DNA from 2 places in the Lysinibacillus sp. NPDC097195 genome. Region 2 is predicted to be linked to the other one. Evidence: riboswitches for the same ligand, from Rfam matches in the RefSeq annotation. Region 2 holds a riboswitch; the other holds the start of a gene.
The links. Region 2 has a riboswitch for FMN ahead of ribE (riboflavin synthase). Riboswitches for the same ligand answer to the same signal wherever they lie in the genome.
Positions count from the first base shown of each region.

Region 1: it holds a riboswitch for FMN, as region 2 does, so the genes downstream of both, ACIQXI_RS10000 (ECF transporter S component) here and ribE (riboflavin synthase) in region 2, are expected to answer to the same signal.

Region 1 covers NZ_JBIWDP010000001.1:1,924,161-1,940,304, forward strand. The annotation lists gene ACIQXI_RS09985 (sodium-dependent transporter) at 1-524, opposite strand, end outside; gene ACIQXI_RS09990 (hypothetical protein) at 859-1,104, shown strand; gene ACIQXI_RS09995 (SH3 domain-containing protein) at 1,321-2,829, opposite strand; gene ACIQXI_RS10000 (ECF transporter S component) at 3,119-3,706, opposite strand; FMN riboswitch at 3,933-4,129, opposite strand; gene ACIQXI_RS10005 (S8 family serine peptidase) at 4,331-8,047, opposite strand; gene ACIQXI_RS10010 (RNA polymerase subunit sigma) at 8,324-9,601, opposite strand; gene sigX (RNA polymerase sigma factor SigX) at 9,598-10,131, opposite strand; gene ACIQXI_RS10020 (ATP-binding protein) at 10,322-12,097, opposite strand; gene ACIQXI_RS10025 (response regulator transcription factor) at 12,090-12,806, opposite strand; gene ccsB (c-type cytochrome biogenesis protein CcsB) at 12,923-14,104, opposite strand; gene resB (cytochrome c biogenesis protein ResB) at 14,101-15,774, opposite strand; gene resA (thiol-disulfide oxidoreductase ResA) at 15,788-16,144, opposite strand, start outside.
Region 2 covers NZ_JBIWDP010000001.1:1,678,663-1,694,806, reverse strand. The annotation lists gene ACIQXI_RS08765 (MDR family MFS transporter) at 1-273, shown strand, start outside; FMN riboswitch at 471-596, shown strand; FMN riboswitch at 717-842, shown strand; gene ribE (riboflavin synthase) at 1,011-1,649, shown strand; partial or broken gene ribB (3,4-dihydroxy-2-butanone-4-phosphate synthase) at 1,689-2,300, shown strand; gene ribH (6,7-dimethyl-8-ribityllumazine synthase) at 2,319-2,789, shown strand; gene ACIQXI_RS08745 (spore germination protein) at 2,947-4,389, shown strand; gene ACIQXI_RS08740 (DUF1540 domain-containing protein) at 4,586-4,813, shown strand; gene ACIQXI_RS08735 (C45 family autoproteolytic acyltransferase/hydrolase) at 5,024-6,055, shown strand; gene ACIQXI_RS08730 (Spo0B domain-containing protein) at 6,374-7,681, shown strand; gene ACIQXI_RS08725 (hypothetical protein) at 7,770-8,171, shown strand; gene ACIQXI_RS08720 (hypothetical protein) at 8,420-8,782, opposite strand; gene ACIQXI_RS08715 (hypothetical protein) at 9,043-9,816, shown strand; gene ACIQXI_RS08710 (histidine phosphatase family protein) at 10,676-11,227, shown strand; gene ACIQXI_RS08705 (MurR/RpiR family transcriptional regulator) at 11,398-12,231, opposite strand; gene ACIQXI_RS08700 (DUF8171 family membrane protein) at 12,410-13,285, shown strand; gene ACIQXI_RS08695 (ABC transporter ATP-binding protein) at 13,278-15,005, shown strand; gene ACIQXI_RS08690 (energy-coupling factor transporter transmembrane component T family protein) at 14,992-15,810, shown strand; gene ACIQXI_RS08685 (PHP domain-containing protein) at 15,829-16,144, shown strand, end outside.

The DNA of each region.
Region 1 (16,144 bases), 250 kb from region 2:
ATCCATTTATTTGCTTTTTCAATGCCGTTTTGTACACCAAGTGATATGACAAGTACATTGGCTAATGTAAATAGCGCTAAACCTAATAATGTAATCCATGGCGTGCCTATAATCTTGCCAAATAGCTCAGCTGGATTTACGGTCGGATCAATAACTGCTCCAGATACACCAAGGCCGCTATAGATAAAAATCCATCCACCGACAACACTGTAAAACGTTAATAATAGAAAACAACCGAGTACACCCATGCGTCCAACCCAAGCCCAAGTAGGTTTCGTTGGTACAACTTTTTTATAGGCCGTAACCGCTTCAGATTGCGTACCCCGCCCTAAAATATACTCCGATAATAACATCGGTAGGCCAATCAATAATGTGAACACTACAAAAATAAGGAAAAAAGCGCCTCCACCACTTTGCCCTGTCACATAAGGAAGCTTCCAAATAGCCCCTAGCCCTATCGCGGCTCCCGCCGATGCTAAAATAAATCCTAACTTACTGGACCACTGTCCGTTTTTTTCACTCATCTCTTCATTCTCCTCAAAACTAACTAATCTCGCATTAATTGTACATTAAAATAATAAATTAGAATAGTCACTCCAACTATTTCATTTACTCGCTTTATTACCCAACATAAAAACCTCGAGTAATCAAATACTCGAGGTTTGCACTATCTTATCTTAATTTAACAATTACAATTCCCAGCTTCTTACGAGAATTTATTATAATTCATCCGCTTCAAAGTGCTTGTTATCCTTGTAAAGGACACTTTCATTTGTTTTACTACATTTCCACTCCTCTACCAACTCAAACTCGGCTATGTTACAATTTTTATACAAAAGAGTATTTGGAGTTGAGAATTTGGAAAAAAGTATTAAAAAATGGACTACATATGGATTTTTAATTACCTTAGCCCTAGCAATATTATTTGTTGATTACACACAAACTTTTGATGATTCTATTACAAGTTTTACAACCTATGTACCTGTGTACGACTACATAGTTTCTATCATGCGCTATAGCGTACTAGGTGCATTCGGAGGAATGTTTGTAGGCGTATATGTAGGCTGGCGGTTAAGTAAAAGAACTCCTGGGGATAAGCAATAAATTAAATCACACATCAGTCTATGGGCTTGTGCGTAAAATTACACACAAGTCCTTTTGTTATGCTTTCTCAGTCACTCCAGTAGTTTAACAAATGTCTTTGTAGCTCCCATCAAACAAAATCTTTCAATGTATTTAGTGAGGAGTAACAAAAAAGGATATTTTATCATCAAAAAAAAGATGACTTTTATAGTCACCTTTTTACATGTTAGTCGCAATTTAGTTATTAAATGTTTGTTCGTAACGGTGGAAGAATGCCACTGCGTGCGCTCTTGCTAGAGAATCATTTGGTTTAAACGCTTCATTTGTTTTAGTAGTTGTTAAGCCATTATCACGAAGGAATGTAATAGCTTCTGACTGAGATACAGTCTTACCATAATGCATTGAAACTAAGATCCGAGCGAAGTTACCCCGTGTAATATTTTTACCTGCAATGGCTTGCTTGGATGCTGTGTTTGCACCTAGAACTGGTAGAGCGTATTTTGTAGCCAGTTGGTAGTTTACGTCTCCATACCATGAAGTATTAGCTGTCGTTGAAGCTAGTTCTGATGGTTTGAAGTAACGTAATAGAATTGATAACATTTGGTTTTCCGTTAAGTTCGTGTACGGTTTCAGTAAGTTTTCGTACTTACCTGTTGATGGATTTTTCACGTTTGGATATCCACTAATGATACCGATGTTGACTGCCCACTTAAAATCCTCAGCCCAGTATTGGTTTGCATTGTAATCAGCAAACTTTGATACATCAACGTTTCCTGTTGTTGGCGGTGTTACTGGAGGTGTTGGTGTTGAAGCTGAGTAGTTTAAATAACTTGATGCAACATACCCTGCTGTTCCGTCACTTCTTTTCACAGGATACCAAACAAAATGGTTTTTCTTCGTTGATACTTTTTCATATTCAAATGGACCTGTAATGGTCACCATTTCACCTTCACGTAAAGTACCTAAAGAAGGACTATCCGTAGTAGGTTTTGTCCTAACTGTGACATTCGTTAATGCACTAACTTTTTGATTTGTTTTAAAATAATACTTAGATTTTGTTAATGGTAAATCAAAATCATAGGTCATCTTTGAAAACTTAATATTCTCCTTGCTGTTCGAGTCATATTGAAAATGTTCACGTGAAAAAGGCAGCTCTGTTAAATTTATTAATTCCATTTTATTGATAATTTTTAGAATTTTTTCTTGATAGGCATTGGCATTTCTTTCACCAGATGCTTGAACAATTGGACTATTTACTGGCTTAGTACCGTTATAAGCCATGATAGCGAAATACCATTGTTCTAATACATCTCGTTCCCCTCCGTTGATGCGAGGTAAATCTTTTCGCTTAAACATAGCATCTAGCGTCTCTACACCAGCTTGAATATTATAGACAATATCGTTTTTTAGTCTATCTTGATCGTAACCTGCCTGATTTGTAATTTGCATTATGCCAATTCCATTATCAGCTGTCACAATCACTTCCCCATTCTTATCAAAATGACGCCAATTTCCACTTTCACCTTCCGCTATTGCCTTCACAATTTCAGGAGGAACATCATAACGCAGTGCAGTTTCGGTTAACAAACAGTTCATTGTCGAATAATCAGGGTTTACTTTCGATGTCGAATCATACTCACATGAATTTGCAAGATTATTCGCTAATACATTTTGATCTATGTTTATAGATAGCGAGAGGGTACCGATGGCAATAACACTAATCAATGGTTTCAATATCTTTTTCATGTGTGATGTATACACTTCCTTTCCTATTTTTCAAAGTTAAAAGATTCAAATATATGTTATCATAAACCTAATGTTTGAGACAGGAATATCAACCAATATCTATATTTTTTAACAGTATTGATATATAAATGAAATATCTAACATATAGTATTTGCTTGTGTGATCTGTTATTCTTTCTTATCTCAAAACTTTGCTATAGCAAATTTAAACAACAAAAAACACCTTCTAGACATAACAATCTAAAAGGTGTTATTACTTGAACACTATTCATAATTATACTTTTTTACGCTTATTTTGATAAATACATTGTACGTTGTTGCTCAATCCATTTGCGCATTGTTGTGAACAATAACGCCATAATCGCCGTTAATAATATACCTTTTACAATATTAAACGGCAAAATTCCTGCAACTATCATTGTGTATAATGAATCGCCAACGACTGGCTCCATACCTAAGAAGTACGTGTACATTGGTAAAAATACTGCGTAATTTAACACGCTCATCCCTACTGCCATGACAATTGTTCCTGTTGCCAAACCGCCAACAAGACCTGCGATTGATTTAAAACGATTAAATATAAATGATACTGGTAAAATAAATAATATACCTGTCACAAAGTTTGCAATATGACCAACCGGGACTCCTGTAGGCGTACCTGAGAAAACCCAATCCAAAACATTTTTAAATAACTCTACTAAAATACCCGCTACTGGCCCCATTGTGATGGCTGCAAGTAATGCAGGCATATCGCTGAAATCCACTTCTAAAAAAGCTGGGAACGGTGGAATTGGAAAATTAAAAAGCATTAATAAAAACGAAATACTACTCAGCATACCAATCGTAATAAACGATTGCAGTTTGATATTTTTCTTCATTGAAAACTCTCTCCTCTTTGCTGATTCAATCTTGCAAGAAGAAAGGTGACGACGTAATCGATTGTTTTTCACGAAAAAACCCTTATGCACATCAGCATAAGGGAGAAAAGGCATGATTAAATAGCGCCATTACTAGCTATTTTTTGAGCAAGCAGTGCGATTAATAGACACACTAAAAAAAACGCTCGCACATAGCTTAATTCGTAACAACGAATGACGATCGTACCTTCATCTTCTCCCATCCAGACTATACTGTCGGCCTTGGAATCTCACCAAGTCAGCCATGCAAAAAAATCTTTGCACAGGTCGCGGGCTGAAGAGCCATTATGTAAATCATGCGAGCTATTGTAGTTTTAGACTACACTAGCGATTTACAACTCTATTACCGCCGGTCGGGATTTTCACCCTGCCCCGAAGATGAATCAATATTATTTTATAAATTAACTATAATGTTTTATCTCACAAAAGTAAATACTTCTGCTTAAAAAATTCCGATTAATTTTGTATGCTTTAATGTGTGATTTACAAGCACTGGGTTAAGCGGGTTCCTGACCTTGCGAAGGGAGAAGCACAAAAAGAGAAATTGCACAGTGCAATTTCTCTTTTCGTTTGAACTAAAATGGCTTAGTACTCTTCCTCGGTAACTTCATTATTATTGCCATGTCCGTTTCCGTTGCCATTGCCATTGCCATTGCCGTTACCATTTCCGTTGCCATTGCCATTACCGTTACCTGGCTTTACAACAACCACATCAAATGTTAGTGTGTGCTCACCATATGTTACTGTAATTGTCGTATTTCCTTGACCTTTTCCTTTTACAACACCTGCCTTGACAGTAGCAATCTTATCGTTTGCTACTTTATATGTTGCCAGTTTTGTTACATCTGTTTCCGTTGTTGTTCCATTAAAAGTAGTGACTTCTGTAATTTTCACTGCCACTTCTTTACCGATTCTCGTTTCAACCTGAGCTTGGTCAATAGCTAGTGAAACGATTGGTGCTTCCACAACCGGTGCAGTAACTGTCACGTTGGCTGTTACTTCATTTTTACCATGTGAAATAGTAATTGTAGTCGTGCCCTCAGCCACCGCAGTCACGATTCCATTGACGACAGTAGCGACATTTTCATCCCCAACAATATAAGACGCTTTTGACGTTACATCTTCCATCGTTGCCTCACCTTCTGCAGGCGTTGACGTTTCTGTTACCGTCAATTGTGCAGTATCCCCAGCTGTCAGGTTTAACGTTGTTGGATTTACTGAAAGCGTTACGACTGGTTCTACTACCTCTTTTTCATAGATGATTGCTTTACCTACATTGCCAGCAGCGTCATTAATTACGACTGACACAGCATTCGTATCTGCAGTTACTGGGAATGTGAAGCTACCGTCTTGATTTAAATCGAAAGCAACTGGTGCTTGTACTTCGCCATTTATTGTCGAAATATAAGAAGCTTTTAATTTATCATTTAAATTGTACTGTAAACCATATAAATATAATTCTTCATTGTAGTCGATATATTTATCGGTTACTTGGCCAGTAGCGACACCTTCAGCTACCGAACCAGTAATTTCTGGTTTAGTCGATTTCACGACAATTGGTCCAACATAATCTGAAACTACGCCCGTTGCTGCAAGAGCAGTAAAATCAATTGTATACAGACCGTCCGGAATCGTTGTGGCAGGTGCTGCTCCCCATGGTTTATACTGCCCACCAATATTCAGCGTATAGGAGCCTTTTCCTAGCGCAGTCCCTGCATGAAGATAACCAATATAACCGTCTCCGTATTCTCCACCGTTAGGATTCATAATATCCCACAGCTCGATATAATTCGTTGTTACATCGCCCGTTAAAGTAAACGAAAGTACAGCTGAGTCTTTCACTCCATCTCCATTAAAGGATAAGTCTGTTTCAGTAATTTTATAATCTTTAATTTCAGTCGCTGCCGCATCACCAAAATCAGCCGCGAATGGTAATGAAATTTCTGTCGCGCCACCGTTAATATAAATATACCCTAGTATTTCAGAGCCATTTGGTGCCGTGGCTTTGGAAGCAGTTAAGGTAATATTTAGAACTTGCTCACCAACTAGGTTAAATGTTGGCTGATCTACAGTAACTGTCGCATCACCAAAAGTTTTCGTCACATCAATCGATACATTGTAATTGCCGCCGTTGCCTTTTATATCTTTTACTACAACTTGTTTTGTTACAGAAATATCCTGCTCTTTAAGTGATTGAGGGCCGAATGTAACTGTACCTTTTAAGTTTTCAGAAATAGCACCGCTTCCATCTATCACTGCGCTATCAAGTGCGTAGGCAAGAATTTCAGGATGTACTGCCGCATAAGCATTTACACGCCCAGCCCCCTGAGCAAATACATCGTATTTTGTTTTATCTAAAACTTTAGCTGTATTGGAAAGCGCCACTTTTACATCAAACGCAGTCCAATCAGGGTTTGCTTGTTTGATTAATGCCACAATACCAGCAATATGTGGCGTTGCCATTGAAGTACCTGTTTTACGAGCATAGGCTTCCCCATACTCCGCGTTAGGGAAATCTTTTTTATACATTGGAATCGTTGACATAATATTTGTTCCAGGTGCACTGACATCTGGTTTAATGTCAAAGTTTGGTGTGGATGGGCCACGGGAACTTGAAGCATTCACCTCATCACCCGTAGTCGTCGTCGAAGCAAATTGACTAAAGCTTACTTTTCCAGTTCCTCCTGCTAATGCAGCGCGAATGGCATCACCATCCGTTTGGGACATATCAAATGTTGGTAAAAACTCAAATGAATCACCGAGGAAAGTGCCTGAAATGTTCGGTGCATTCGTGCCACCAGCAAAGTTGTGGATAATGGTTGCGATTGCTCCATTTGCTTTAGCATTGGCAATTTTATCAACAAATGCGATATTACCGCGAGAAATCAATGCTACTTTACCTGCTACATCAATTCCTGTGAAGTCTTTTACTTCTCCATATCCTGGAACAGCAACGAGGTCAAAGTCTCCTTGCAGCTGTGTTGTTAAATTTTGACCAAAAGTCGTACCCATTAATGGCAATTGCTTTACAAAACTGTAGTCGCCAACTGTAATATTTACTTCCCCGTTATACATCACTTCAGGATTTGTTGTATTACCAACAGCAATTCCTAATCGCGCGGTTGCAGGCGTACCCATTGTTCCTCGATTTGGACCAGAGTTCCCTGTTGCAATAACCCCGATTGTCCCCGCAATCATAGCATTATTAATGGCAAAAGAACCCGCATCGGTTTCAGAATTAGCTCCCCCACCTAGCGAAAGGTTGATGACGTCCATTTTCTCCATCACTGCTGTTTCAATTGCTTTTACAATACCCGATGTTGCACCACTTCCATAAGCCCCTAAAACACGGTAAGCATAAAGGTCTACTTTTGGCGCAATTCCTTTAATACCGAATTCATTTGCGCCGATTGCCGCGATTGTTCCCGCAACATGAGTACCGTGAGATGTATAGAACGCACTTCCTTTTTCATTAAATTCAGGTGTCCCAGCAGGACGTTCTGTAGGCGATGTTTCCGATGCGTCGTCATCTGCTCGTGGCTTCGTGTAAGTTGCTGAATTAGGAATAAAGTTTTTTCCCCCTTTGTAAATGCCAGCAAACTCAGGATGATCTGCATCAATACCAGTATCTAATACAGCTACTTTTATCCCTTGTCCTTCTAAGCCTTCCTTCCACAGCTGTTCAATGCCGAGGAACGAATTACTCGTATTCATTCGAGCTTCTAATTGCTCTTCCTTCTTTAGTTCAGAGGATTTCACCGTATTATCTTCTGAGGCATACACCATTGCATCCGGTTCGATCAATGTAATGCCTTCTACTGTCAGCAATTTGGGAAGATCACTTGCTTTGACAGTTGCCGCAAAACCGTTTAAAACAGTATCAAATGTGTATCCTTGAGTCATTTGTACTTTCTTACTCGCTAATTCTTTTTTAACTTTTGCTTGTTGTGTTTGTACATTTGCACGGACCTCATTTGCTCGTGCATTAGAAAATTTTTTGCCTTTGACTTGGTTTATTCCTTGTTCTAGAGCTACAGGCTTTTCAGATAAATGAATAATAACTGCAACATCTTGATTGCCTGATATATTTTGCAAACTTTCGTGAAGAGTTGGACCATCTTTCGATAAGTTTAGCTGTTCAGCGATAGCCGCCTTTAGTTGAATAATACTTTCGCTTTGGCTATCCTGCTTGAATGGCTTCGCTTCTTCAGCTTGAGCATTCGTCAATGGAACCATTAGAGAAAGCACCATAATGAAAGCAAGCATACTACTTAAAAATTTCGTAAACTTAAAGTTTTTCAAATCTCATTTCCCCTTCCGCTTTTAATTGTCACACTTTTCAATTTAGTGTGGTATTTCCAATTTATCACAAGGAAACTATTTCGAATATCTGAATATTCAAATATCGATATTTATTAGTAGTTTATTATTGAGAGATTAAATCTATCTTCCTAGTCAGTTAACATGCAAGTAGAACTTTTAAATGAGAAATGTTGCACATTAATTTGTTACACAAAAAAAATGTACACGACTAACATTTAGTCATGTACATTTAAAATAAGCTACTTTTATGAATTTTTACGGCAACATTTGTTTATTTGCTCCTACCGGCATGGGTAGAAACTGCGTTAAATCAAAGCCCTCCCAATTATCCTGTACAACGTTATCGAGACGAAGCTTTTTATCAAAGCTTGACGCGGTCAACATCATTGCTTCGATTAATTGCGTTGCCCGTACAGCATCCATTGTCGCTAAATCGAGCGGTGCGTCAAATGTAACGACAACGCCCCCATCTTCTTCTTTTACAGTATAAGTGACATTGTCTGGAACGACTGGCACATAAACATCATCTTTTTTATCGCGCATTGTAAGTAGTGCCTCTATAACAGTAGGATACGTTTGATGAAAGTCGGGCGATAAATATTCCGTGCCATTCTCCTCAGTATATAAGTAATAATTATAATGATTAGCATTTGTTAACGAAATAGGCTCACTTGGCTCACCAGCTTGAGAAAATTCGTAAGCAGAACCATCAGCATGTTTTAATGTAATAGCTTTATATTCAGAGTCAGCAAAAGTATCTTTTAATGAGTTTAAATATTTCGTTACAGATGCCGATGCTACATCGTATTCATTTTTGTCTGGTAGTACATGAACGAGCGTTTCGCCCTCTTCTTTAAGTTCACCTTTGTACGGATGGTAATTTGCCAATCCAAGCGCTTCCTCATTAATTTGAGGTGCATATTTTTCATACATTTGTAAAGTTGTTGGCTTTTCCTTACCAAAGTCCGCTGTTATTTTTTCGTTCGGTATAATATACGTCATCGGAATACTATCAGCATTGCCCCCTGTTAAGCCAATTCTAAATACTGCTGCATTTGCTAAATCCTCTTCGTAAACGGAAGTACGTAGCGTCAGCATACGCGCATGTTCAGCGCCAATATTAGCTTTCATCACGCCATCCGCATTATCACTTTCACTTACTTCCTGATCTTCTTGTAAAGTAGAAAAATTCTCAATAGGGGCATTTGCCTCATTGTTAGCGGGCGTATTATTCGATAAATACACATAACCTGCTACAGATAGTACGAAAATTGCCGCAACACTACTTAAAACAGGCCATTTACTTTTAGAGCGCTTTATAGGCTGTACATCTTGATGAGTAGACATCGATTGCTCTTGTTCTTTGTCATCCTCTTGTGGTTGCATCGCTTCTTGAAGATGAATATTATCTTGCAACCGGGCATCGGCAAGCAAGCGTTTCAGCACTTCCTCTTTCGAACGATGGTCAGTCAGCTTTGGGGCATTGTTCAACATTTGTTCAAGTTGGTCATCATCAAATTGTTTATGTGTCATTGCCTTTTCGCCTCCTGTTCCATAGCCTGTTGTAGATGTTGCCTTAAAAATTTAATGGCTCGATGTTGTGTCGTTTTAACCTTCGCCTCTGTCCAATCAAGTATTTGCGCAGTTTCTGTTATCGATAAATCTTGGAAATAGCGCATAATAATCACCATTTTTTGATCCCCTGTACATTTTTCAAGTGCAGACTCTATCTGCTTTAATTCATCACTGGCCTCTAACACATCTTCCGGTGATGGTGTGGTTGAATGTAGTTGTTCCGTTTCCCAGTCAAAAAAATCGAGCGAATGCTTTTTCCGCACAGCTTGCTTACGAAAATGATCGATTGCGACATTTTTAGCAATAGCGAACAGCCATGTTTTTTCACTGCTGTTTCCTGCGAATTGTTCATATGAACGCAGTACACGGACATACACCTCATGTGCAAGGTCCTCAGCTAGTGTACGATTTTTTACAAGATAAATAAGAAACTGGAACACGTCTTGATGGTATGCATCGTATAATCGATGGAACACGGAGTCATTCAAAGCACTCCACCCCCGTTCTCATAGTATTTGTCGTTTATCGCTTGCACAAGTTACATCCAATATATAGTTGGATGAAATTTCACAAATTGCTCATACATCACTAGAGCCGACTTGCAGCCGGCTCTGTAAGATAGGCATTTATTTCAGTAAACTTTAAAGAATTATGATAGAACAAGTTAACGAAGCAAATTTAGTCAAAAGGTAAATAGAAAGTAAAGGTAGTACCTTCTTTTAATATACTGTCGACCATAATATTGCCCGAATGAGCCTTGACAATATTGCGAGCAATCGCAAGCCCTAAGCCGGTTCCTCCTTTAGAACGGGTACGCGCTTTATCAGCCTTATAGAAACGTTCAAAGACGTAAGCTAAATCTTCTTGTGGAATACCGTGGCCAGTGTCTTGCACAGAGATTTTGGCAAATGTCGGTTCTTGCTCGACTTTCACCGTAACAGAACCTTCATCCGTATGACGCAGTGCATTATCGACTAAATTCGTTAACACTTGTTCAATGCGGTCCTCATCCATACTTATAAGCGCATCGTCATCGAATTCACTATTAAAGATGAGCTGGACCTGCTTCTCTTTTGCTACTTGCGCAAATTTTTGCGTAATGCGCTCAAATGTTGCATTTATCGGGACTTCATCTTTATAGAGCGTCATATGACCAGACTCCATGCGCGCTAAATCCAATAAATCTGTTACTAATCGACCCATACGCTTGGATTCATCATAGATAATTTTCGTAATTTCATTGCGTTCTTCTTGATCTTGAATAAAATCATCATCCATCAGCGCTTCTGAGTAGCCCTGAAGCATTGAAATAGGCGTACGTAGCTCATGTGACACATTAGCAATAAAGTCTGAGCGCAGTTTTTCTAGACGATGTTGCTCTGTCATATCACGAATAACCGCGACTGCCCCTCGTATCAATTCCCCACTATAAAGCGGGCTAATCGTAAATGTGTAATAATTTCCATCCATTTCAATTTCTTCTTCTAGCTTATCTTCAAACATTAATACATGATCGAGCATATGGTACAGCTCTGGTGGTATTGGCTTAGCGCTTTGCGAACCTTTATTGACAAACCATTTTTGCATTAAGCGCTCCGCCGGTGGGTTGCTAAGTAAAATCGTGCGATCACGATTAAATGTAATAACAGCATCCGTCATAGAGGTTAAAATATTAGACAATTGCTCATTTTCTTGATTAATAACTTCTAGATTATGCTTTAGTTGACGCCCCATTTGATTGAAAGCAACAGCAAGTTGACCTATTTCATCATTTTGCGTTGTTGGCATTTTGGCTTCGAAATTGCCTTTTGCAATTTCAAAGGCTAGCTCGCGCATTTTACGTAATGGCGACGTAATACGTGATGACAAGAAAAATGCGAAAAATGTCGTTAACACAAAAGCAATAAATGCCGCTAAAAAGACAATTTTCGTCGTCTCTTTCGATGTTTTATGTAACGCATCAGGACTTTGATAAATAAAGACGGCACCGTGTACTTCATCTTCTACGTTTAGTGGGAAGCCTAGCACAACATACGACTCCATTTTTGCTTCATCTGTTGAAGAGGGCATTAGCATTTCCTTAATAACTGGTTCATCGGACTTAAAAATTTCGTGGAAAGATTTATTTGCTAAAATGGCATCTTGAATTTCTTCTTTATTAACGCCTTCCTGCATAGCAAATGATACTTCCAAATGATTAATAGCAATAAGTGCATTCGTACCTTCAGGTAAAATTTCTGTTAAGAGTTGCGAAGTCGATTCCGCCGTCTCATTGTCATCCACAATACTCGCTATTGTTGCAGCGGTTTGACGTAGGGAAATCTCTGCTTGTTGCATATGGTAGTTTTGAAGAAATTCGAGCATTAAAACCGTGAAAACAAATAATACAAATGAAACGAGAAGCAATATGGTTACCCATAGCTTCCCGACAACACTGTTCCATATTCTATTCATTGACAACCTCAAATTTATAACCAACGCCCCAAACAGTCACAATCATTTTAGCGGCGTTTTCAGATACACGATTAAGTTTTTCACGTAATCGCTTAACATGTGTATCAACTGTACGTAGATCACCAAAGAAATCGTAATGCCAAACCTCTTTCAGTAATTGTTCACGGTCAAATACTTTGTCAGGAGATTTTGCAAGGAAATACAATAATTCATACTCTTTCGGCGTTAAATTCACTTCAATGCCTTCCGCCGTTACACGGTGTGCATCATGATCAATCATTAAGTGTTGGAACACCACTAAATCTTTTGATGATGATGCATTCGTCGTAGGAGAGAATGCTTGTGAGCGACGTAAAATCGCTTTTACGCGAAGCACTACCTCGCGTGGACTAAACGGCTTTACAATATAATCATCTGCCCCAAGCTCGAAGCCTTGTACACGGTTCGCTTCCTCACCTTTAGCAGTTAATAAAATAATTGGCGTTGCAGCACGTTCACGTATTTCTGCACAAACTTCTAGCCCATCTTTTTCAGGCATCATAATATCTAGTAAAATACAGTGATACTCTTTTTCTAAAGATTTCTCGATCGCTTCTTCACCATTCTCTGCTTCGTCGACTTGGTATCCTTCTCGCTCTAAATACATTTTTAATAAGCGGCGGATACGATCCTCATCGTCTACTACTAATACTGAAATATTTTCTGACACTTTCACGATCCCTCTCTTCCGATCTTTCTCTACCCTCTATTGTACATGGTACACTACGTCTTGAAAAGAAAAGAAAGCCCTTTCGCTGCAGCGAAAAGGCTTTTCGTTTCCCATTGTTACGCGTAGGAGTGTAAACCTGCAAGAATTAAGTTAACAGCAATTAGGTTAAATAAAATAATACCAAAACCAATTAATGCTAACCAAGCTGATTTTTCACCTTCCCAACCTTTAGATAAACGTAGATGTAGGAATGCTGCATAGAATAACCATGTAATAAGAGCCCATACTTCTTTCGGGTCCCATCCCCAGAAACGACTCCACGCAAGTTGAGCCCAAATCATTGCAAAAATAAGAGCGCCTAACGTGAACACTGGGAAACCAATAATAACAGATCGATAGCCAACTTCATCTAGTAATTGCAAATTGACACGTTTTACAAGCGGTTGGAACATGGCGCTTATTCGACGACGTGCAATAAGGCGAATTAACAAGTAGAGTAATGACCCTACTAATAATGACCATACAACTGTTGTTAATTTTTTAGCATTAACGAGTGCAGGCATCTCTACTAGTGGAGACATACCATGTTCCTCTACAGCCTGATAGTCATGCATCCCAAATAGCGGTGGGAAATTATACGTAATCTGACGAGCTACCCCTTCTTTATCGGTATACGTGTATTTCGATTCGTAATCCATTGCACTAAATGTAGAGGATACAATAACGAAACCAAGCACAACAACTAAACAATACATTACGGCTTCAAGCCAAAATCGTTGCTTTGAAGGCTTCGTTAAATCCACAACTTTTAATAAGTAAATTAACCCTGCAACAGCACTAATAGCTAAAATTGATTGGCCCATTGCAGCTGTAATAACGTGAATTGTTAACCAATAGCTTTGTAATGACGGTACTAACGGACTGACTTCAGTTGGGAACATCGACGCGTATGCAATAATTAATAGCGCTACAGGTAACGCTACTAAGCCAAGCGCTGTCAGACGGTAAATAAAGAATATTAAAATGAATGCGCCAACAATAAACATCCCAAAAGCAGTCGTAAATTCAAACATATTACTAACAGGTGCGTGACCTGTATGAATCCAACGTGTAATAAAATAGCCAAGTTGTGATAAGAAACCAATAATTGTGACAATAATCGCGAGATTACCCCATTTACCGGTATTTTTACCCGTAGCATTCGCTTGTTTAATGGAACCTCCGAATAATAAAGTAGCTACTAGATAAGCTAAGAATGCAACAAATAATAGGTTTCCACTTAAGTCAATCAAACTCATAAGGTGTTGTCACCTTCCTTTTTATTATTGCCACGATTAGTGGACACTTCGCCTTCTTCTGATGTGTCTAACTGATCTTTATAGCTTGGAAGACCAGCAAATGCAGTCACGGCATCTAAATCTTTTTTCATGCTAAACATATTTTTATTTACATGGGCAGCCATCAATACACGACCATCAGGCTCTACCTGTAACCAAAGTCGACGGTGATTCCAATAGGAACCAATCGCAACGCCAATCATGAAAATAATACCACCAATAAATAAAATAGGGATTGTGCGGTCTTTACGAATTGTAAAGCCTGACATATTACGTGTCTCCACACTTTCAAATTTCATTTTGTATTGGTTTTCACCTAGTGGTTCTAATGTTTGTTTAATCGCAACGAAGCTTGTTTCACCTTCTGGCGTTTCTGGTGTCGTCATTTTAAATAGAAATGCTGGATTATTAGGAACGGACGTCGCTGTTTGCGGTACACCATTTTCAAAACCAGAGAAATCTGGCGTGTAGACAAGTAGTTTAACAGATGTACCATTGCCTAAATCATACTCTTTTTTAGGGTTGGTCAAATCGATTTCTACTTTACCAAGTGATTGCTCAGTTGTTTTATTTACTAGTTCGAAATTCATTTGCTTTAATTCATTGAGACGATAATCCATTTGATAAAGTGCGTAGCCGTCTTCTTTTAAAGGATGGTTTACGCGAACAGAATAATCTTTCACCTTTTCTAGATTATCTGTATCACCAGCAATGGCATCTTCAGGCTGTTTGTAGAGCGTAACATCCGTTTGGAAGTTTTTCGCAACAACGTTGACACCCTGTTTTAGCTGTTCGCCCTGCGGAGTATTATCATGAGTTTCTAAAATAAACTTATGATTTTCAATAAAATAACCTTCCATGCCAGTTATTGCACGTGTTTCACCTTCACGCACCCATATCGATTCATCGACATAGAAACCAGGAACTAAACGCAACATTACCCCTGCTAAAAAGATAATGAGGCCTACATGATTTATGTACGGACCGTAACGAGAGAAACGCCCTTTTTCTGCTAGCAAAGCACTTCCGTCTCGACGAACAATATATTTCATTTCAGTCATTTTCTTTTCGACTTTATCAAGCGTCTCTTCAGGACTTGCTGTTACTTGTCCTTCTGCAACAATTCGTTGGCGCTTCATAAAGCTTTCGTGGCGCTTAACACGTTGATTTTTCAATGATTTATAAAGTGGTATTCCACGGTCAAGACTCGCAACAATAATCGATACTGCAAGCATCCCAACTAATATTTGGAACCACCAAGAACTATATAAATCTGAAAGACCTAATGTATAATAGATTTTCCCTACAATACCGTAAACATCTTCATAATAAGCTCCCTTTTCGATATCAGAAGCTTTTACGTAAAACTCTTGCGGCAGTAACGTTCCGATTGAAGCTGCTATTAATGTAATTATAATTAATGCTATCCCAACTTTAACACTAGAGAAAAAATTCCAAATTTTATCGACAATTGTTTTGTTATACGTTTTTGAGCGAATCGCCGTACCATCATAGCGCATGTCGACTACTTTATTGAGTTTTTCTTCTTCGGTTAAAGGACGACCACATTTCTCACAGAGCTTCGTGCCAAACGGATTACTATGTCCACAAGCACAAATAATATTCTCCATCGTCAATTACCCCTCATTTTGGCTTTATTAATTCCATGTAAGAAGCGATTGTCGCCTCCGTCATTTCTCCAGTAGTAATTTTTACTACTTTACCATCAGGATCAATTAAAACAGTTGCAGGTAAATTTCCAACATTATAAGCCGTCATCACACTTTTTGTTTTGTCAATTACGACAGGAAATGTCAATCCATACTTATCAACAAAATTTTGCACTTCAAAATCTGTTTGGGCAATGTTGACAGCCAACGTTTGAACACCAATGTCTTTAAAAACTTGGTACTGGCTATTCATTGCTGGCATTTCCTTCTCACATGGCTTACACCAAGTTCCCCAGAAATTTAAAAATACCCCCTGCCCTCTATAATCAGA
Region 2 (16,144 bases):
AATGTCTTTACAAGTAAACTAGCAGAAGGTTTTAAAAATATGGGGCAAGGTGCTAATTCTGCAATGTTTGAAAGTGGCGATATGAGACAAATTTTTGAACCAAGTGTGCGTGAGAAAATGCCAGCTAACATTCTAGATATCATTGTTAATGCGATGTCTAGTTCGGTAACGCATGTATTCCTTCTTGCACTTATTCCTATAGTGATTGCAGCCATTTTCGTATTAATGATGGGCAATTCTCGTGTAGTTGTCCCTGCAAAGAAAGACGAATAATAAATAAGGTACTATATGCTCCTTTGTTTGAAGGTTACTTTCTAACTTTTAAATAAAGGAGCTTTTGCTATTTTAGGCGCCTTTTCCTTTCAGCGCCATCTAGATTGTTTTAAGAGCTTATCGTTTTAAGAGATGAAGGCAAACTTTTGGTGGATAATCTTTTAAAATAATGTTATCGTATGAGATAACTAAATAAACATATCCTTCAGGGTAGGGTGAAATTCCCAATCGGCGGTGATGAAGCAATTCAAAGTCCGTGAGCGCAAGCTGATTTGGTGCAAATCCAAAACCGACAGTTACAGTCTGGATGGGAGAAGGGTACTTGTATAAGCTTTTTAAATTCGTAGGACTTTAAAAGGTCTATTTGGCTACGCTTATACGGAAACCGACTTCCCATCATCAACGTTGGGGAGTTTTTTATTTAGTGAAAAATAGAATAAGTATCTGTTCTTCGGGGTAGGGTGAAATTCCCAATCGGCGGTGATGAAGTAATTCAAAGTCCGTGAGCGCAAGCTGATTTGGTGCAAATCCAAAACCGACAGTGATAGTCTGGATGGGAGAAGAACGATGAGATGGCAGCCTGTGGAAAAAAATAAAGCCAATAGGTTTATTTCTTGACGTCTTATTTATTGGAACTCCCAAACCCCTTTTTATAAGGGGTTTTTTGTTTAGCAACAAATGTGGAAAGGAGGATATGAAGCAATTTGATCATGCTATTTTGAGAAAGTAGGGTGAAAATGTTTACAGGTATTATTGAAGATGTTGGCACAGTAAAAACCTTGCAAAGCAATAGACAAAGTATGATTATTACTGTTATTTCGCCAAAAATGGTAGTCGACGTAAAACTTGGTGATAGTATAGCCGTCAACGGCGTTTGCTTAACTGTAACCCATTTTAATGAACACGAGTTGACGATGGACGTAATGCCGGAGACGGTGAAAGCGACGAATTTGCGGCAACTTACTATCGGTGATGCAGTTAATTTGGAACGCGCCATGCCTGCAAATGGACGATTTGGTGGTCATTTTGTATCGGGGCATGTAGATGGTGTAGGGAAAATTATACGTAAACGTCCAATGGCTAATGCAGTGTATATTGATATCGAGCTGCCAGACGAATTAACAAGCTTTTGTATTCCAAAAGGCTCTATTACCATTGATGGTACAAGCTTAACGCTCTTTGAAGTGGATAATAACCGTGTCACAGTATCCCTTATTCCACACACATATAAGGAAACGGTGTTAGGCACAAAAAACATCGGGTCCATCGTCAATATCGAGACTGATTTAGTTGGAAAATACATTATTCATCAGCTACAACGGGGACAGCAATCGTCGACTATTACCAAAGAATACTTAATGAAACATGGCTTTTAACTTGCGAAGAAGGCAAGCAAATATAAGGAGGTGGCCATTTTGCTACATTCTATTGAAGAAGCAATGGCAGATTTAAAGCAAGGCAAAATCATTGTCGTAGTTGATGATGAAGATCGTGAAAATGAAGGGGACTTACTCGCTCTTGCAGAGTTTATGACAGCTGAAACAATCAACTTTATGGCGACATATGGTAGAGGGCTTATTTGTACGCCGATTTCACAGCAGCTTGCACAGCAATTGGTGTTGCATCCTATGGTTGCTCATAATACAGACAATCATCAAACAGCATTTACCGTAAGTATTGATTATCAAGATACGACTACTGGCATTAGCGCATTTGAGCGTGCATTGACGATTCAAAAAATGCTAGAGCCCCAAGCGCAAGCAAAGGATTTTCGTCGACCGGGGCATGTATTTCCACTCGTTGCGAAAGAAGATGGCGTATTAGAACGTAGAGGGCATACAGAGGCTGCAATTGATTTAGCAAAGCTTTGTAATAGTAAGCAAGCTGGCATTATCTGTGAAATCATGGGCGATAATGGGGAAATGTTACGCTTTAATGATTTAGTGAACTATGCCAAAAAACATCATTTAAAAATGATTTCGATTGAAGCATTAGCAACATATCGTCGTCAACAAACGCAAACAGTGTAAAAGGAGAGATATATGATGGGAAAAACTTTTGAAGCACAATTAATTGGCAATGATTTAAAAATAGCGGTGGTCGTTGGGAGATTTAACGAATTTATTACAAGTAAATTACTTAGTGGTGCACTAGATGGGCTAAAACGTCATGGTGTAGACGAAGAAATGATAGATATTGCATGGGTACCAGGTGCTTTTGAAGTGCCCTTTATCGCTAAACAACTGGCTGAAACAAAAAAATATGATGCCATTATTGGTCTTGGAACAGTCATTAGAGGTTCTACGACACATTACGATTATGTTTGTAACGAATCTGCAAAAGGGATTGCTAGTGTATCACTTACGACAAACGTACCTGTTATTTTTGGCATCGTTACAACTGAAAATATTGAGCAGGCAATTGAGCGTGCTGGAACGAAATCTGGTAACAAAGGTTATGATGCAGCAATGTCAGCTATTGAAATGGCAAATTTGCAAAAAATGATTGGCAAATAAGTTTCGAATGACAATCAATAGCGGCAATGAAAAAAGAACTTGTTGTATTGCAATTTTTGCATAAATTTTTAGGCATAGGGAAATATATGTTTAAGTGTATTTTAGAAAAATACATTGTTTGAATCTGGTTCAGTAGGAGATGAGGAATATTCAATCAATGGAACAAGAAATCGAATTGACAACGTTGAAGGAACTATTTCAACGCTCTGCTGACGTTATCTTTCAATCTTATTGCTTTCAACAATATACTGTGCATTTTATAACATGTGAATCGATGTTTGATCAATTTTTATTAAATAAGGTTATTATTGATCGAGTGCAAGCGTTATTCGAAGGTGATTCGATCACATCGCTTGAAGACCAAATTATAACGGAACTACACATTCCTAATCTTCAAAAAATAACCCATTTGGAAGATGCAATTACACGTGTATTTACGGGTAACGCCTTACTTTACTTTGAAGAGGAAAAACTTTTATTTTCAAGCAACATTGCAAAAAAGCCAAATCGAAAGCCTGAAGAAACAAAAGAAGAACAGGTCATAAAAGGACCAAGAGATAATTTTATAGAAGATGTTTTCGTTAATATTGCTTTAATTCGTAAACGATTGCCGACTAATTCATTATGTGTAAATACGATGGAAATCGGCAAGCGTTCTAAAACTACAGTCGCTGTGCTTTACATGGAGGACATTACGAACAAAAAAATGCTCGCCGAAATTAATATGCAATTACGTAAAATTGATACGGATATTGTGATTAGTGGCGATATTTTAATGGAGAGATTAGAAAAAAAGGCTAAAATTCTCCCTCACCATGATTATACAGGTCGACCCGATTATGCCTTACAATCATTAAGTAGGGGGCGTATTCTAATATTGATTGACGGTGTGTCCTATGCCATGATTACACCACCAAATATATTTTTGCTGTTTAAATCGGGTGAGGATAATGATTATCCATCTTTCGTCGGTTCTTTAGAGCGACTTTTGCGTATTGTTGGTGTATTAATAAGTATGCTTGCACCAGGCTTTTGGCTTGCCTTATCAACTTATCATCAAGAGCAAATGCCTATTCTGTTGCTAGCAACCGTTGTACAATCAAGAACCGGTTTGCCTTTTCCTACTTTATTGGAAATATTACTAATGTTATTTATGTTTGAATTATTTCGGGAAGCAAGTCTCCGTTTACCTTCACTTTTAAGTGGAACAATGAGTGTTGTTGGGGGATTAATTATTGGTGATGCGGCTATCAAGGCAGGTATTACAAGCCCATCCATGATTATAGTAATTGCTATTTCCAGTATCGCTGCTTATACGCTTGTGAATCAATCGTTTGTAACAGCCATGAGTATATTCCGTTTATTTGTTATTTTATTGTCGGCATTTTTTGGCTTGTTCGGTTTCTTCTTGTCCATGTTTTTTATTCTTATTTACGTTGCAAATATTCGAGTGCTAGGTGTACCGTATTTAAATATTGGCGCCAATTTGAACTGGCTTGATATCCAAAAATCTTTATTACGTCTAGCGCCAAAGGGGTATGGTAAACGTCCAGAATTTTTACAGCCTCAAGATAAGACCAGGTCCTCCGGTGAAAATTAGTGAATGCTAGTAAACGGTATGCAGGAGCTAGCATTACGAAAGTAGTGTTCACAGATTTTCCCGTTTTATTAGCAAATGAAGTTATTTGTATACTTTGCTTGTAAAAACGCTTGGATTGGACAAAATACGTATTGGAGAGTATAGAGCAATAATGGTTTTTATACTTGCCAAGACCAATCACAAGGGGTGGATAATTATGCCGAATGTTCAAGTAAGCTGTTCAGTATCGAATTGTGTGTTCCATGCTAAAGGTAATTTCTGTGGGGCTGAAAAAATTGCAATCGATATGGATAAGCGTATCGGTAACAAGGATGAGGAGTTTGCTACTGATTTTGAATTGCATACAATGACAGAAGCGGTGGCAAGTCAATCATCAGATACTTGTTGTAAAACATTCAAATCTAAAGAGAAAAGCTTTAGATAATGGGTATAGATTGTTTTAGTACATGTATATAGAAATAAAAAACATTTGCTAAAATAATGTATCTTTGCCTAAAAAATAATGATTTGGTCAAATGCTAAGTTGTCTTCCGTAGTGGAAGGCAACTTTTTTTGTATTATTTTTCTTGACCTTCCAGTTACTTAAACGATTACGATTGTATTAAATAGATAGCGGATTTAGGGGGAGAAGTAAATGGAGAAGTATGATGACATAGAGGTAAAGGTAATAGCATTAAAGGGCGATGCCTATCTGACAGGAATCCAACAAAGTAAGGAACATCTAGTGTCTGCTCATTTAGCCCAACAAGAACTACTTCTTACGTTAACAGCTAATTGTAACACATCACAGGCTCAAGCTATTTTACAGGATGTTTGCCCAAATCTTTTGCAAGAAATGCAAGGTTTAGCACATGCTTTACACCAGCCATTGGATACCATCATTAAAATGTATAGTGGTTATAATACATCCTTTCCTGAAATGGGTTGTACATCGTTTGTACATGGTGGGAAATATATAAGAAATTATGATTTTAGTCCTTCTTTATATGATGCAAGACTTGTATTTTCTAATCCGCATGCAGGTTATGCAAGTGTGGGCTTTAGCCAGCAACTCATTGGCAGGCTGGATGGAATGAATGAAAAAGGGCTAGTTGTCGGCCTGCATTTTGTCAATAACGCATGGCAAGGGGATGGCTTTCTAGCATCAACGATTGTTCGTATATTGTTGGATCAGTGTAAAAATATTGATGAGGCCGTTAACTTACTAAGCAAACTTCCCCATCGTTATTGCTACAATTTTTCAATAACTGATGCAAGTGGGAAGGTGGTAGTGGTAGAGGCTACGCCAACTGAACAAGTGGTGGATCAGGGTAAGCCATTTATTTGTACTAATCACTTTGAATCACAGCAATTGCAACCGAAAAATCGAGCTTATATTAACAATTCTTTACAACGCAAACGCTTTATCAATAATACTGTAAAAGATACATGGACGACTGAGTCTGTATATCATCTTTTTAATAATGGGAAAACACCATTATTTGTTAAACAGTATAACGAATACTTCGGCACTTTGCATACGGTCATCTACGCACCATCTAATTTACAGGTGATTGTAGGAATAGGACAAAATTGTATGCCGCTATCATTTTCTCTACAACAGTATATAGAAGGTAATCTTATTTTGCCGAAAACCATTAAAGGAAAAATACTTCAGACTATCTAATTTAGAAGGCTTGGTTTATAATTTAAAAGAATATATAAGGGGAATGGCATAACATTAGTTGGGCTGTTCTCCTTTCGTTTTGTTGCTATTTCGACTTACGAAAGAAATGAATTCTAATAAAAATTATAACAATACTGGCGTGTAATAAAATGTGTAATTGGATTTAACGAATTTTTTCAAGGTATTTTAAAATAAACATGATGAAACGAAAATTACTATAGTATAATATTATTGTAATTTACATGAATAATAATCTGTTATAGTAATTATGACATATGTTTTTTATTGAATAAAATAGATGAGGAAGTACCATTTTGTATGAAAAATCGTAAAATTAAACTAATTTTAGTATTAGCGACTGTCTTATTATCATTGTTTACAAGTTTAAATGTTGCGACTTCTTATGTGAAAATGAAAAAGACAGTGGAAGAATCCATTGCAAACCAAAGCCTAGAAGCGGCTATATCGATAGCTTCATCACTTGATGTCAAACTATATCAGCAGTTTTTAAATAATCCAGTAGAAAGTGAAGCGTATTGGGAATTAAGAAGCTACTTAAATGATGCGAGAGAAAAGTTAGGCGCTTTATTAGTGTATACTTTACTTATTGATAATCCTACAGTATCTACTGCCATGATAGCTGGTGCACCTGCCAACATAACTAAAGGTTTTGAAATTGGTATACCTTGTACCGTTCCTGAGAAGCAAGTTAAATTAGCGAACCGAGGATTAACGTATGTTACGAATGTCATTGAGGACCCTAATCATGGAGACTACCTTTCCGTTGGGGCTCCTATTAAGAATGAAAATGGTCAAATTATCGGCTATCTCGGAATTGATATAGGGGCCGACAAAGTCAATGGCATTAAAGGTAAAGTGCTAGAAAATAATATATTATTGTTTATCTATAATGGACTATTTATTATATTTGTTATTGCTTCTTTTTTCTTTTTACAAAGATGGTATCAAAAAGAAGTGACGAAAGAAGTGGAACTTACTGAGGACACCTATCAAACTGAAATAAAAGCGTTAATTACTTCCGTCTCTTCGTTAAGACATGATTTTACCAACCATATACAAGTATTGTATGGTCTATTACAATTAGGAGAGGCCGATCAAGCGAAACATTATTTATCATCTTTATCGAAAGATGTACAGGAAATAAAATCATTAAAATTAAATATTAATCATCCTGGTCTGTCCATTTTGTTGCAAACGAAAAAATTGGCGGCTCAAAATCATAATATTAAAATGGATGTAACGGTTTCACAGGATGCTTACAATAATATAAAAACAACTGATTTAATAAAAATATTGTCCAATTTAATTGATAATGCGATTGACGCTACAATTGAATTGCCTGAGAATGATCGTAAAGTAACAATTTACTGTTATGCGGATGCCTTGAAGTATGTTTTTACAATTATTAATACAGGGCCAACAATATCTGAGCCACATCAAATATTTAAGCAAGGCTTTACAACGAAAAAGCCTGAACTAGGTAAAATAAGAGGACAAGGCCTGTTTATTGTAAAAGAAGTTGTTAAAAAATATAACGGCACTATCTCTATCCAAACAACAGCAGAATCTGAAACGACAGCGAAAGTAATCATTCCTTTAAAGTAGGCCATATACTCACTATGAAGCCGAACCGCTTTGGAAAATAGAATAAATAATGATAGCTTCCTACTTGAACTAGTAGGGGGCTTTTTATTTGTTCAATAAAGCTACCTATCAGCATTATGGAATTCTCGAAATTGCAGGTGAGAAAGTAAATGTATGCAGCCGGAATGGTACTATTTTGCGAAAAGTATTAAAGGGACAAAGGTTTAAAATTAAAGACATGCATACCAATAGCGAAAAAAATATTAAACGGTATGCTATAGGCAAGAATGAATTTATTAGCTCTAAGGAGCCTATACGCGTCATAACGGGCTATTTAGTAATGAAGAATAACCAAACCTTAGTCATTGGTGGTAAACCGCTCATTTTAGAAGCTCGCAAGCCATATCCATTTAGTGAAGTATATGGTATGCAAGTATTGCTTACTGATTATGACAAGACATGGGTTATCGTAGAAGGAGCAGATTTCACGCTAAACCATTTAGATGCTTAGGAACCAATAAATCTTAAATTTTTAATTACAACTATTAACCTTTCAAAATTGAATGCATAGCGTCTGATTAAAAAGCACTCTAAATACCTTATTTTACTGTATATAAAAAGCTATCGTTTTTAATAAAGATTCATCAAAACGATAGCTTTCTTTTAAAAAGATTGATTATATTAAATCTCCTTATTCCTCTAACTTGCGTCCAATTGATTAATATTTTAAATATTAAAGACCCAAACTATAACACAAATTTATTTGGATTTATTAGTTAAAAGTATAGTTTCTGATTGATTATCCCATTTAATTACCGCATCAATTTCCGAATCCTTTGTAGCATTTGTACATCCGTTTGGCAAAGTGAATGTTCCATTTTCCTCGATTGGCACATCCCCTGATGAATTACTAATTGCATACTCTATTTTTTCTGGAATAAGTTGATTTCCTATAAATTTTATATACCCACTTGTTGGTTGACAGTCAGTAGATTTCTTAACTTCGTAATGTACGGCCCAATTTTCGCTTTCTCCATATAATATAAATGTCTCACCTTCACAAGCGGTTAAAAATAATAGACTAAAGAAAATTACTAAATATTTAATTTTCTTGTAAATCATTGATAACACCCTTTCAGATACATATTTTTATTCTATACACGTTTATTTTTATTTGTTTCTTAACAAAATTTAATCATATTTATCAATATCATACAATGCATAGTTCTAAAAATAGACATTTTTCTGAAAATATGCAAAAATAAATATAAATATGATTGCCAAAAAAAGGAATAAAAGGAGATGAAAGTATAAAACTATTATAAACAGTCTATTAGCACATATTCTCATAGTAGTACTTATAAAAAAGGAGGAAGTTAATTATGAAGTTTCGTATAATCATGTTTGTTTTTAGCGCCCTTTTTGTTCTGTCTGCAAGTAAAGTTGCTTTAGCTAACGAAAATGAAGGAAGTTCTACAGTTATTGACTATGAATCGTCTCAATTATCCAATGAGGTATTGTTTCAAAAAGCACTAGCTGGGGAATTAGTTAATAATGAGCATACTCAAGTATATGTGACAGTTACTGAAAACGAAAACGAGCAGCCCAAAGGACTATTATCCACAATCGAAGAAGATAAAGTAGAAATAACAAAAGTAGAAATCCATAAAGTACTTAGTGAAGAAGTTTTTCCAAATGGTGATGTAATTTCTAAAGGAGAAAGTGAAATAACTTTATTAGCAGCTGGTCAATTAAGTGAAGACAAGTATCCAGCTTCTTCGAGTGTTGGAGTGAGAATTAAATTAGATTATGATGGACAGTCACTAGGTGGGTTCTCAACGAGAAAACTTACTAGATACACAGTAACACCACTCAGATCAGACGCTGCATTTAATATGACTAGTTTAGAATATCAGGCAGCTAATTTTGGAACTGGATGGAAAGCTGACGGAACTATGTATGTTGCTTCTGAATATATGCCAAAACAACAGATAACATCTATCGTATATGATTCACCAATTTCTCATACAACTAATTTTGTGAAATATACACCTATTAATAGCGATGTTATTGCTTCATCAGGAATTACGGGTAAGTTTTCTTATAGACGTGGAAGCGGTTCAATTTTAACACATCAATTTGATCTTTCTTGGTAATACCTATTTATATTATTCTTAAAGCGCAGTTCACTGTTTCTATATAAACAGTGATTCTGTGCTTTTTTAGTACATTTGTTGATTTAGTTATTGAACAATATCTTCAAAGTGTTCAGCAATCTAACACCTCTTTTTTGGGGGAAAGTTTTAATAGAGCACAATTAAAGAGTTAAAAAAAATCAAAAATGCTTTGGGTGGAAATAAAAAATGAATATTATCATCGGTTCTTACTACTGATAGGTTAGCTTAAGTGGATTGTGAAAATATATTCTTCAATTAACAGGCGCGATTCTTTAACAAGAATCAGCGCTCGTTTGCATTAAAGGGCAATATTGAGGAATAAGAAAAACATTAAATAAACATTAAAAGATGTCGCAGAAAAGAGGGGTGGTTAATAATGTATCCAACTGGTCCAATCAGATTCTTCGGGTGACCATACAAAAGTGGTAACAACATTCGATGGAAGAATTTTGAAATTCAAAAGGGTGTTTTTGTAGTGTATGTGATGCTCCATCGAATCAATTAGAAAGATTCTCACAAAGTTAAGTTCTTTTGACGGCTATACAGAGGTAGTAAATAGTAGTACGAATGAGTCAATTGGGAATACGTATCGTTATCGTAACGGAAATGGACAAATGGTTACGATGATTAATCCTGGATCTATTGGTGATTGGGTAGATGCCTTTGGAGGAGATAAGCACAAAGTCATTGAGGATTATAGTTCGGGGAAAATTCAAACATATACAATGTCACCCCCTCCGTCTAAACAGTATTATGAGCGACTTCCATCATTTTCTGGGCAACGAACATCATACACTAACAGTAAATCACTAGAGTACGAAAGAAGGGGACGATGGCATTGGAACAATCTATTCTTGATTTACTGCGAGCAGGGGGATTTATTTTATATGTAAGACATGGAGAAGCGACGGTAGGTGAGGATCAGCCATATTTTAATTTTCAATACTGTTATACACAGCGGAATTTATCTGATTACGGTCGGAGAGAAGCTGTTTACTATGGACAAATGCTGCATTATTTGCAAATTCCAATTTATTCACCAATCATCGCAAGTCCGCTGTGCAGAACGATTGAAACGGCACAATTAGCATTTCCAACGATGTATATTCAAATTGACCCTTTGTGGTTTGAAATTAATAATTTAGGGGGACAACTCTCAACTGCTGAACAACAACAAATATTAAAAAATGTCCAAGCACAATTAGAAAAGAAACCGCCCTTTGGCACTAATCAAGTCATTATTGCGCATAGTTTTCCGCAAGGTGTAGGGTTGGGCGAAATACCGAATATGGGCACGGTTATTGTTAAGCCGAAAGGTGTAGGTAACGGTTATGAAGTCGTTCAACAGTTATCGTTATCCGATTGGGCATCATTAGGAAATACTAATTAGTAGAGGAAAACGCAACAAATTTGAAATTACTTTTATTAAGAAAGCGTTAGTCTTAAAATAGATTGGCGCTTTTTTTCGTTGCCGTTTTTTAAACGTACTTTAGGCAAAAACAAAGGAGCATTCGCAAAGTTCAAGCGAAAGCTCCTGTAAAACAACCCAAAAAGGCTTGTTCATCTTGGCAATAAATCTTTATATTCCTTACGAATTGTATCCAACATTTCAAGTTTCAACATAGATTGTTCAGCCGTTTCTTTTCCGACAGCAATAATAATACTTTCTATTATAAACGTTGGTGCAATCATTGAATGAAATTCCCAAAGCTCACCACGACTTGCAAATAGTATGATATCCGCAAGCATATTGAAATCTGATACGATGCTGTCTGTAATAACAATCGTTGTCATGCCAAGTTTTTTTGCGTGTTGTAATAAAACACGCGATTCAGGATGTAGTTTTACAAAGCCAAACATCACTAATACGTCATCACTTGAAAAGTGCAACAAAGATTCATATATTTCATGTCCACTCTTAGGTAAGACTTTCATATTGAAGCCGAAGCGTGATAAGCGATAATTTAATAAATTTCCTAATCCTTCCGATGGACCTGGACTATAGATGAAAATGGTTTTAGCTTTGATAATTGACTTTACTGCTTTCTGAAAGTCTTCAGCATGATACTGAGCTAGTGTTAATTCTAAATGCTGTACACTCATTGTCATCATTTGAGCATGTATTGTTGATGAATTAACTTGCTCCATCATATTACCTAACTTATTTGCAGGTGTAATATCCATCGTTTCTTTAAAATTATTTTTGTAATCTTTAAAGTTTTTAAAGCCGATTTTACGCCAAAAGCGCGAAACGGTTGCATTACTGATTTGTAATGACTTGGCTATTTCATCTTCCGTATAAGTTAATACGTCCATCCCTATTTTCGTTATATAATCGGCGATTGTTTTTTCATTTGGTGTTAATGCTTGCTCTTCAAAAAGTTTCGGATGCATGTCAATAAAAACCTCCAATCTATATAGTCCATTTATAACATATAAAACACAGAATGAAAAATATTTTTCATAAAAGATAATCATGAAAAAATATTTACATAACCTTTGCAATTAATCCATATGCCATTAACAATTCACCTATATATTGGAATTATTAAAAGAAGGAGGAAAGAGAAAAATGGCAATTCAGCGCCCGTATCAATTAACGCAGTCACAAAAAATGATGGTATTTATATTATCAATGTCACTTTATGGATTATCCAACATGTTTACGGAATTAATTCCTTCCGTGCAATTAGGGTTTATCGAGTTGTCTGTAGAATATTTTGCTTTTATTCCGCTAACATTATGTATTTTGTTCCATCCATTTTATGCGGCAATCGGAGCTTCGCTTGGCGAGATCATCTTTGGTGAATTAATGCTTGGACAATTTGGTGGTATTGGGGAAGTTGAAAAGTTTATTACTTTTTCGTTAGGAATGTATATTGCTGGCATTTTAGTACGTAATCCTTTAAACCGAAGACAAGTTACCGTTGCTGTCTTTGCCGGGCTCCTTGTCCATCACCTATTAGGTACGATTGTTGATATTGGTAAAGTTTGGGTTGGGGTAGAGGAATTTGAAGCTGTCTCAGGTTTAGCGGAAAGTATTGTCATTATTGAAGGGGTTTCATTATTAAATGATTTATTATTCTCAGGCATTTTATTTGCGCTTTTACCAACGCTATATTTAGTCCCACGCCTATATGGGAAAATTGAGCCGCTGTTAGGAATGAAACCACGTAATAAAAATATGAAATATACAATAGGTGCCATTGTAACGCCAAAGCTAGTGGTCGTCTCAGTTCTTCTGGCTGTTATCGCCATTGCTGCTGAATTTTTATCTGAAACAGATTGGGCATTTGGTGAATGGGAACCAGACTTTTTAGCCGCTTTTGGAGATTGGTTTATTTGGGTTCCGATAGCTTTGTCTTTCATAGCTACCATCATTGTTCTTATTGTAATGCGCGCTAAATCCAAACGTAATAATACAAAGGAGCTTGAAAACCTTGGTTAAGCCGATTATTCAAGTAAAAGATGTGTCCTTCACGTACCCGGGCGCTGAAGAAAAAGTTTTAAATAATGTCAACTTCACAGTTAATGAAGGGGAATTTGTCGCGATAATCGGAGGAAATGGCTCTGGCAAAACGACGATATGTAAAACATTTAATGGCCTTATCCCGAAATTTTATGTTGGGGATTTTGAAGGGAAAGTATATGTCGGAAATCGAGATACTTCAAAATTTTCCGTTGCTGAGTTATCACAAGAAATTGGGTATGTTTATCAAGATTTTGAAAATCAAATTATGCGACCTACCGTTTTAGAGGATGCATCATTCGTGCCTTTGAATTATGGCTTAGCAGACTATAAGGAAAGAGGTCAGTGGGCATTAGAAGTAACAGGATTGACTGCAATTGCAAATGAATTTATTTGGGAATTGAGTGGGGGGCAAAAGCATTTATTAGCGATTGCGGGTGTCCTTGCAATGAAACCAAAAATATTAATTGTGGATGAACCTGTTGCGCAGTTAGATCCTCAGCATGCTGAAGAGGTATATAAAGTACTAAAAAAATTAAATGAACAATTTGGGATGACTATTATTGTCATCGAACATCATGCAGAGTTAATTGCATCGTATTGTCAATCTGTTGTGTTAATGGATAAAGGTCGTATGTTGTGGAAAGAGCCTGTCAAAATAGCGTTATCTAAAGTGGATGAATTAGTTAGTCGTGGTATTTACCCACCACAAATTACACAAGCAGCAAAATATTTAGAGAATCGCGAAGCAGTTACGCCAGAATTACCACTGACTATAGAAGAAGGAATAGCGCATTTTGGTAAGTTTTCGCAAGCAACTACCACAGCACTCGTTAAAAAAATGGATAATCAAAGACAACAAGCAATTATCAAAATGGAACAAGTTTCCTTACAATTTCGCAATTTAAAAAAGCAGAAAAAGCAAGTTTTAAAAAATATCAATACTACTTTTTACGACGGGGAACGGATTGCTATTGTTGGCAATAATGGTGCAGGAAAATCGTCACTAATCAAGTTAATAGCGGGGATTGTTAAACCCGATCAAGGTCAAGTAACCGTTCAAAGTATAGTAACAAAGCAGGCGACACCTGAGAAATTAGGGAAATATGTCTCGTATGTCTATCAAAATCCAGAAGAGATGTTTATTGAGGATTCTGTAAAAAAGGAAATTGAGCTGTTTTTGAAAGCTAGAAAAGTGAGAGGATACGATAGCATCGTTGAAACGATTTTACATGATTTTGCCCTAACAGAATTAAAAGAAAGAGATGCAAGGCTTTTAAGTGGGGGACAAAAAAGAAGAGTTTCTTTGGCAATCGGAGCTGCGATGCAACCTACTGTTATTTTACTTGATGAACCGACAGCAAATTTAGATATTGCCACGAAGAAACATGTTGTTCATATGTTAGAAACATTAAAAGAACATGTTAAAACCGTTATTATAGCGACACATGATATGCAGTTAGTATCGGAATGGGCGACACGCATTGTTGTTATGCATAATGGTGAAATTATTGCCGATGGCGATCGTCAGGAAATTTTTAATAATGAGCTGTTGTTACAAAAAGCAGGTTTAGTGTTGCCTCAAATTGTAGAGCTTAGTATGAAACTAGGTCTCTCTGAACCAATTTATACGGTTGAAGATTTTTGCCAACAGTTCGACAGTATAGGGAAAGAGGGTAAAATCTTTGAATATATTTAATAGCATTTCTGAAAAGCTATCTTTGGAATATGTAAAGGGAGAATTATTGAAAACAGCTTATGGAAGTGGGGATACCTATTTAGGGCGATTAGATCCACGAACACTAGTATTCTGGTATTTATTTTTTGCCATTGTACCTTGGTTTATCCACAACGAGCTGATATTAGTATGCTTCTTACTGTTTATGGTTGGCATGACAATGTTAGCTCGCGTGAGTCCTCTCATATTATTCATTCTATTTGTAGGGTTAGTGAGTGAAATAGCCGTATTATTTATCATCTCTTTATTCTTTGGTGGAGATATAGCATCGATACAACCAATGTTTTGGCTGACAATTAAACTGGCAGTTATCTCTTTAGCGAGTGTCGCTGTCTTTACAAGTTTAGATCCTGAAAAGTTTAGCGATGCTCTTATACGTTTAGGTGTTCCTGTTCAAGTGTCGTTTAGTGTTTCCTATTGCTATCGCATTTTACCTACATTAATGGAAGAGTTTCATAAAGTAATCTTGTCGTATCGTTTACGAGGAAAAGCACCTGAAAAAGCAGGGTTTTTATATTGGCGCATGTGGATTTATTATATGAAAATTTTAGTTTTATCATTTTATCCGCTAATTTTAAATGGAGCGAAACGTTCAAGAACGACTGTCGAAGCACTTGAAACAAAAGGCTTTAGCCATGCTACAAACAATGCAGACATAAAAAAGCTGAAAACATCTTACTTTACATTCCAACGAAATGATTACGCTTTTATCGTCTTTTCCATATTTTATATTGGTCTTAGTTTTACATTAGGTATTTACTATTAAAAAAGGATGTGTATTTATATGAATTTCGATTTTCACACACATGGTAAGCTATCAAAAAAAGTTGACTTTTCATTAGAGTATTTTCAAAAAATGGTAGAGTCAGCACGAGAAAATGGACTGACGGGCTTCGCTTTAACTGAACATTTTAATACACGCAATTTCTTTGATGTCTATAACACTTTAGATGAAGTCTATCCATATAAAGATAATTATTACTTAATTGACAATGTAAAAGTTTTCCCAGGGATGGAGGTAGATATTCAAGAGGTAGGGCACATTTTAATTTTGGCAGATCGAACTATTATTCGTGAAATTCGGACAAAGTTAGAACCAT